Regions from separate parts of the Roseateles sp. GW821-FHT09H11 genome, predicted to be linked through region 2. Evidence: riboswitches for the same ligand, from Rfam matches in the RefSeq annotation. Region 2 holds a riboswitch; the other holds the start of a gene.
The links. A riboswitch is a leader RNA that binds a small molecule or an ion and turns the genes downstream of it on or off. The one in region 2 is predicted to bind cobalamin.
Positions count from the first base shown of each region.

Region 1: another riboswitch for cobalamin. It lies ahead of AC07PR_RS09375 (TonB-dependent receptor domain-containing protein); the one in region 2 lies ahead of AC07PR_RS16980 (TonB-dependent receptor domain-containing protein).

Region 1 is NZ_JBWKOA010000002.1:506,793-510,189, forward strand. Features, by position in the region: gene AC07PR_RS09375 (TonB-dependent receptor domain-containing protein) at 1-1,487, opposite strand, end outside; cobalamin riboswitch at 1,570-1,822, opposite strand; gene AC07PR_RS09380 (GMP reductase) at 1,986-2,963, opposite strand; gene AC07PR_RS09385 (beta-ketoacyl-ACP synthase III) at 3,209-3,397, shown strand, end outside.
Region 2 is NZ_JBWKOA010000005.1:15,078-18,474, reverse strand. Features, by position in the region: gene AC07PR_RS16980 (TonB-dependent receptor domain-containing protein) at 1-1,314, opposite strand, end outside; cobalamin riboswitch at 1,440-1,708, opposite strand; gene AC07PR_RS16975 (hypothetical protein) at 1,704-2,213, opposite strand; partial or broken gene pth (aminoacyl-tRNA hydrolase) at 2,419-3,024, opposite strand; gene AC07PR_RS16965 (50S ribosomal protein L25/general stress protein Ctc) at 3,162-3,397, opposite strand, start outside.

The DNA.
Region 1 (3,397 bases), on a different contig from region 2:
CAGCCGAAGAAGCCCGCCGGGCATTCGGTGCCGGTGGGATCGGGGTTGTAGACGATCAGGTCGCGGACCTTGTTGCGGTACACCGTGGCTGAGGCGCTGCTCGCGCCGGAGCGCCAGTTCACGCCGAGTTCGATGCTGCGACCGCGTTCGGGCTGGATGTCCGGACGACCATAGAACGGGAAGTACAGGTCGTTGAAGGTCGGCGCGCGGAAGCTGGTGCTGGCGAGCGCGCGCACCTTGAGGGTCTCGGTGATCGCGTAGCTCGCGCCCAGCGTGCCGGTCGTGAAGCCGCCGTAGGCGGAGTTGTCGTCGCGGCGCAGGTTGGCCTGCAGCGAGGTCGCGCCGAACTGGCCCGTGTAGCCGGCGATGTAGGCGTTGTTGTTGCGCTTGAGCGCATCCGTCACGACGCCTTCGGCCTTCTCCGACAGATGCTCGTAGGCGAGCAGCAATTGCTGGTCCGGCGCCAGGCGCAGGGCGTTCTGCCAGGTGGCCTGATCACGGGTCGTCTTGAACGGCACGGGATCCGGCGCGCCGGAGCGCGAGTCGTCGATGCCGTGCGTCGCCAGCACGGTCGTCGTCCAGATCGGCGACAGCGTGCCGCGGTAATCGGCACTGACCACGCGGGTCGTCAGCCGGTTGCGGAAGTCCGGCGACGCATCCGGCAGGAAGTCCGGCGGATTGAAATTGGCGCTGTCGTACTGCGCGTTGAGCTTGTTCTGCGAGGCACTGACGCCGATGCGATGCCCCTCGGCCGGCGTGAAGCCCAGCCGCGCCGTGGCCGACGTGCGGCGGAAGCCGTCGCGGTCGGGGTTGTAGTAGCCGTTGATGTCGTTCGGGCGGATCGACGACACGCCGTCGCTGGTCTCGCGACCGATGCTGGCCGCGTAGTCGAAGCCGGCCTGCGCGCCGCTGAGCGCGAAGTCCGCCTTGCGCGAGTCGTACTCGCCGACGGCGACGCCGGCGGTGATGTTCAGCGGGCCTTGACCCCGCTTCGTGAAGATCTGGATCACGCCGCCGACCGCGTCCGAGCCGTACAGGCCCGAGGCGGGACCGCGCAGCACCTCGATGCGCTCGATCTGGTCGAGGCTCATCGACTCGAAGGCCGCCTGGCCCAGCGTCGCGGAGCCGACGCGCAGACCATCGATCATCACGATGGTGCTGTTGGTGTTGGTGCCGCGCAGCAGGTAGCCGGCGGTCTGTCCGGGACCGCCGTTCTGCAGGACCTGCAGGCCGGCGTAGCGGCGCAGGACCTCTTCGACGCTGGCGGCGCCGCTGTCGCGCAGGGTGTCGCGGTCGATCAGGACGACGTCGGCCACGCTCTTGCTCAGCGCCTGCGGCTCGCGGGTGCCGATGACGACGACGGGATCGAGCGAAGACTGCGCGAAGGCGCCCGTCGAGACGATGGACAGGGCGGGCAGGGCGACCAGCGCGGTCGCGGAAGCACGGGCGACGGCGCGCAACGCGGCGCGGGGAGAAGAGGCTTGCATGTCGGAATCGGATGAGCAGCGGCAGACGGCCGCTTCCCCGCGGCCGCATGCGGAATGGACGCACCATCCCCCTGGAGGGACGGCGACGATCCGCCTGTTGGCCGGTATCCGGGCTGTCGGAAGAATGAACCCGTGTTGCCTTCCCGGACGACCGTCCAGTGGTTTTCAGACACGAGCCGCGCGCTCTCAGCTTTCAGAAGAGGCGCGCCTTCCGCTTACCGTTGCGGGGGCAGCTCAGGTTGGGGCCACGACCGCGCGGGTGCGGCCCCTCCTGATTCCCGTTGAACTGCGCCGGCAGGGAGCCGGGCGCGAGCACCAACGGGCGGCATCATAGCGGGAGGGGCGGAGGGCGCTGCGCTCCCTGAACTGCGGGAGGGCTGGAGCGGGCACTCCTGCGTGAGGCCTGGCGCGGGCACTCCACGACGCGAGGGGCATCCCTCCGGGAACCCCTCGCATCATTCCGGCCCCACCAGCGCTCGCTGTCCGCGGGCCTGGTCCTTACATGAACAGGTGTTCGCCGGCGTTTTCTCCGCCGAGGACCACGTAGTTCACCTTGCGCAGGTCGCCGAGGCTGCGGCCGCCGGCGTAGGAGATGGAGCTCTGCAGGTCCTCCTCCATCTCGCGCAGCGTGTCGGCGAGGTGGCCCTTCACGGGCTCGAGGATGCGCTTGCCCTCGACGTGCTTGTACTCGCCCTTGTTGAAGTCGGACGCGGAGCCGTAGTACTCCTTGTAGCGCTTGCCGTCGACCTCGACGGTGTTGCCCGGCGATTCCTCGTGACCCGCGAAGAGCGAGCCGATCATCACCATCGCGGCACCGAAACGCACGCTCTTGGCGATGTCGCCGTGATGGCGGATGCCGCCGTCGGCAATGATCGGCTTCGTCGCGACGCGGGCACACCACTTCAACGCCGAAAGCTGCCAGCCGCCGGTGCCGAAACCGGTCTTCAAGCGCGTGATGCAGACCTTGCCCGGACCGATGCCGACCTTGGTCGCGTCGGCGCCCCAGTTCTCGAGGTCGATGACGCCCTCGGGCGTGCCGACGTTGCCGGCGATGACGAAAGTGTCGGGCAGCTTGTGCTTGATGTGACCGATCATGCGCTGCACGGCATCGGCGTGGCCGTGGGCGATGTCGATGGTGATGTAGTCGGCGCCGAGACCCTCGGCGCCCAGGCGGTCGATGAGGGCGTAATCCGCCTCCTTGACGCCGGCGCTGAGCGAGACCAGCAGGCCCTTGTCGCGCATCGTGCGGGCGAAGGCGATCGCATCGAGGTCGAAGCGGTGCATCACGTAGAAGTAGCCGTTGGCGGCCAGCCATTCGGTGATGGACTCGTCGACGACCGTCTTCATGTTCGCAGGCACCGCCGGCAGCTTGAAGCGGCGGGGGCCGAACTCGACGGAGGTGTCGCACTCGCTGCGGCTGTTCACGCGGCACTTGCGCGGCAGCAGCAGGATGTTGTCGTAGTCAAAGATTTCCATGGTCCAAAGTCGCAAAGTCGGGCTGCGTTGATGCAGTGCACGCCCTGGGCTGCGAGCGCTTGACTTGGGACCCGGCCAAAAAAAACCGAGTCCCAAAATTTGGGCCCGGTGACCCATTCTACGCGTGCTGCGGGAAGTCCGCGCCGCGCTGCGGTGCAGCATGCATCGATCGGGGGCTTTTGGGCGCAGTTCGCTAAACTTCGCCCCCTTGGCCCTGCAACGGGCGACATCAGAAGACAAGCCACATGCATTCCGTCGTCATCAGCGGCACCGGTCTCTACCAGCCCCCGCACGTCATCACCAACGCCGAGCTGGTGGACTCGTTCAACCGCTACGTGGACCTGCAGAACGCCGAGCACGCCGAGGCCATCGCCGCCGGCACGCGCGAGGCGCTGGTGCACTCGAACGTGGAGTTCATCGAGAAGGCCTCGGGC
Region 2 (3,397 bases):
GCGCCAGCCGCCGCCGATCTTGAAGCCCGCCGCCAGGCTGCCGGTGTCGATGCCGCCGAATTCGCTGTCGTCGTCATGCCGGCCGTGCGCCTGCAGGCTGAAGGCGCCGAGCGTGCCGAGGTAGCTCAGGCCGAGCGCGTTCTGGTCGCGGTCGCCCTTGCCGCCGCCGACGAGGTCGGTGTTGACCAGGCGATCTTCGCGACGCTCCAGCAGGGCGTTGAGCTGATGTTGCTCGTTGATCCGGTAGAAGCCCTGCAGCGAGGCGCTGCGGATGCGCGTCTTCGTCAGGTAGGGCGAGCTCGGCTTGGTCTCGTAGTTCTCTTCGGACTGACCCGCCGACAGCTGGGTCGACAGCGCGGAGGACCAGGTGGAGTTCAGGCTCAGCTTGCCCGCCAGCGTCTCGGTGATGCCGCGGTCGTCGGCGTTCTTGCCGGCGTCGTAGCCGGCGTTGGTGCGGCTCTTCAAGCCGATGAACTCGAGGCGCTGGCCGTCGGCCACGCGACCGCCCAGGCGCAGGCTGCCGCTGTAGTTGCGCCAGCCGTCGGCGTCGGGGTTGTAGCTCCGGGCCGCCGTGTTCAGGTAGGCGTTGAAGCCGGTGCCGCGATCCAGCGCGAGCGAGCCGGCGTAGTCGAAGTCCGCCGTGCCGCCGCTGATGCCGACGTCGGCCTTCACCTGGCCGAGGTTGCCGCCGCCGAGGCCGAGGTCCAGCTGCGTGCGGCCCGCTCCCCGGCGCGTGAAGATCTGCACCACGCCGCCGATGGCGTCGGAGCCGTACAGCGCGCTGGCCGGGCCCTTGAGGACCTCGATGCGCTCGATCTGCGAGACCGGCAGGTTCTGCCAGCTGGCGCCGCCGGAGGATTGGCCGTCCACGCGCACGCCGTCGATCAGGACCACGGTGTGCCGGGTCTCGGCGCCGCGCACGAAGACGGAGGTCGAATTGCCCGGCCCGCCGTTGCTGGTCATCTGCAGGCCGGCGACGTTGCGCAGCAGCGCGGCGATGTTGCCGAAGCCCTGGCGCTCGATGGTGTCGCGGTTGATGACGGTCAGGTCGGCCGCGACGTCGGACAGCTTCATCGGGCTGCGCGTGCCGGTGACGGTGACGTCGTCGAGCCGGCTCGAAGGGCTGACGGTGGGGGAGGCCGCGGGGGAAGCGGAGGAGGGGGCGGACTGCGCGGCCGCGGCCGCGGCCGTGGAGAACGCCGCGAGCGCCGGGAGCGCCGGGAGCGCCAGGAGCGTCGACAGGGCGAGCGCCATCGGGGTGAGGGCAGGCAGCGAGCGGGCACCAGCGCGCGCGCGCGAAACGAACGGAAGCATGAGGAACGGACCAACGACGGAGTTCAGACGCCTGCTCACCCGCAGGGCCTCTGAGAAACGGCGTCGCCGGCTCGTCGTCGGGTCGTCCTTGTGAAAGCTCACGAAGGACGCGTCGCGCGATCGGCTGGAGACGCCACCTGTTGGCCGGTATCCGGGCTGGTGGCCGCTGCCTGTGTCCTTCCCAGCGCAGAGGCGCCAGTGGACGTGGGGACAGGCAGTGCCGGCTGCCGCCCGGTGTTCCCTCTTCAGGATCCCGGGCGCGCGACCGGCGGCCACTTACCGTTGCGGGGACAGCTCAGGTTGGTTCGCGCATCGGGGATGCGACCACTTCCTGATTCCCGTTTAACTGCACGGACGCAATGTCCGCACGAGCACCAACGGCGCGCATTCTAGCGAGCTGCGGGCGTCGTGGTGCTGTCGCTCGTCGTGGGCTTGGGCTGCAGCGCGCCATCCGGTGACTTCGGCACCTTGGGCTTCTTCTTCGGCGGCTTCTTCGGATCCTTGGGCTTGGGCTTCTTCGGATCCGCGGGTTTCGCCGGCTTCGCGGCGCGCTGTCCCGGCAGGCGGCCGTCGATGCCGGCGGCCTTGGGCGGCGCCTTCGCCGACTGGCGTTCGCGCTCACGCTCGCGCGCGGCCAGGTCGCGCGTCTCGGCGGCCGTGCGCTTGCGCGCGGCGTCGGCCTCCTTGGGATCGACCGGGTCCTTCGGGACCTCGGCCTTGCGGCCCTGTCCTTCGGGGCAGGGGCTGTCGCGCAAGTCCTGACCCTCCGGGCCGCAGCGGTAGAAGCCGAAGGTCCGCTCCTGCTGCGGGGGCGCCTTGGGCACGTCCTGCGCGTTCGCCGCGCCAAGCATGAGGACCAGAACAGCAGTCGTCAGGATCAGGGCGGCGCGCGCGGGCATGTCAGTCTCCGGGGATAGGGGGTGGGGCAGGGGGAACTGCCGGGGAAGGCACAGGACCAGGGGCAGGGATTGCAGCGGCTGCCATGGCTGCGGCCGTCGAGGCCGCGGTCACCACCGTGCCGGCAACCGGGGCGCCAGCCGTCGGCGCGGCGCCTGCGGCACCGGGCTTGGGCGGCAGGGTCGTCGGCAGATTGGCGGGCAGATTGGCAGGTCTGGGCGGCTTGGGCCGGGGCGGCTTGGCATGCAGCAGCGCCACGGCCTTGGCCATGTCGCCGCCCGTCATCAGCTTGAAGGCCTCGAGCGACTTGCCGATGCAGTCCTCGACCGCCTGGCGCTCGGCCACCGGCGGCTTGCGCAGCACGTAGCCGGCGACCTCGCCCTTGTGGCCCGGATGGCCGATGCCCAGGCGCAGGCGCCAGAAGTCGCCGCTGCCCAGCTGGGCCTGCATGTCCTTCAGCCCGTTGTGGCCAGCGTTGCCGCCGCCCTGCTTGAGCTTGAGTTCTCCGGGCGCGATCTCGAGCTCGTCGTGGATCGCCAGGATCTCCTCCGGCGCGATCTTGAAGAAGCGCGCCAGCGCCGCCACCGACTTGCCCGAGAGATTCATGTAGGTCATCGGCTGCAGCAGCCAGATCGGACCGGAGGCGCCCGGTGCATCGTTCACGCGCGCGACCAGGCCGAAGTACTTGGTGTCCAGCTGCGGCGTGACCTTCAGGCCGCGCGCCAGCGCATCGATCCACCAGAACCCGGCGTTGTGGCGGGTGTCCTCGTATTCAGGGCCGGGATTGCCCAGGCCGACAAAGAGACGAATCATGGGGCGCGATTATCAGTGTCGAGCTCAAAAGCAGAAGGCCCCGCGAGCGGGGCCTTCTTTGGAGGGAAGCCACCCTGAAGGGGGCCTCCCGGCAACGAACGCAGACCTCGTCAGGCCAGCGTCCGGAGAGGAAGAAATTACTTCTTCTTCTTTTTCTTGTCGTCGGCCGGGGCAGCTGCCACGACGATGACTTCTTCCGCCGCGGCCGGGACCGGGGTCGCGACCACCGGGTTCGGCTTGCCGTGCGTGACGATCTTGATGTGATCGGCCAGCTTCAGGTCGTTCACGTGGATCGAGTGACCCATCGTCAGACCGCTCAGGTCGACTTCGATGAACTCGGGCAGCTGTTGCGCCAGGCAGGTGATTTCCAGCT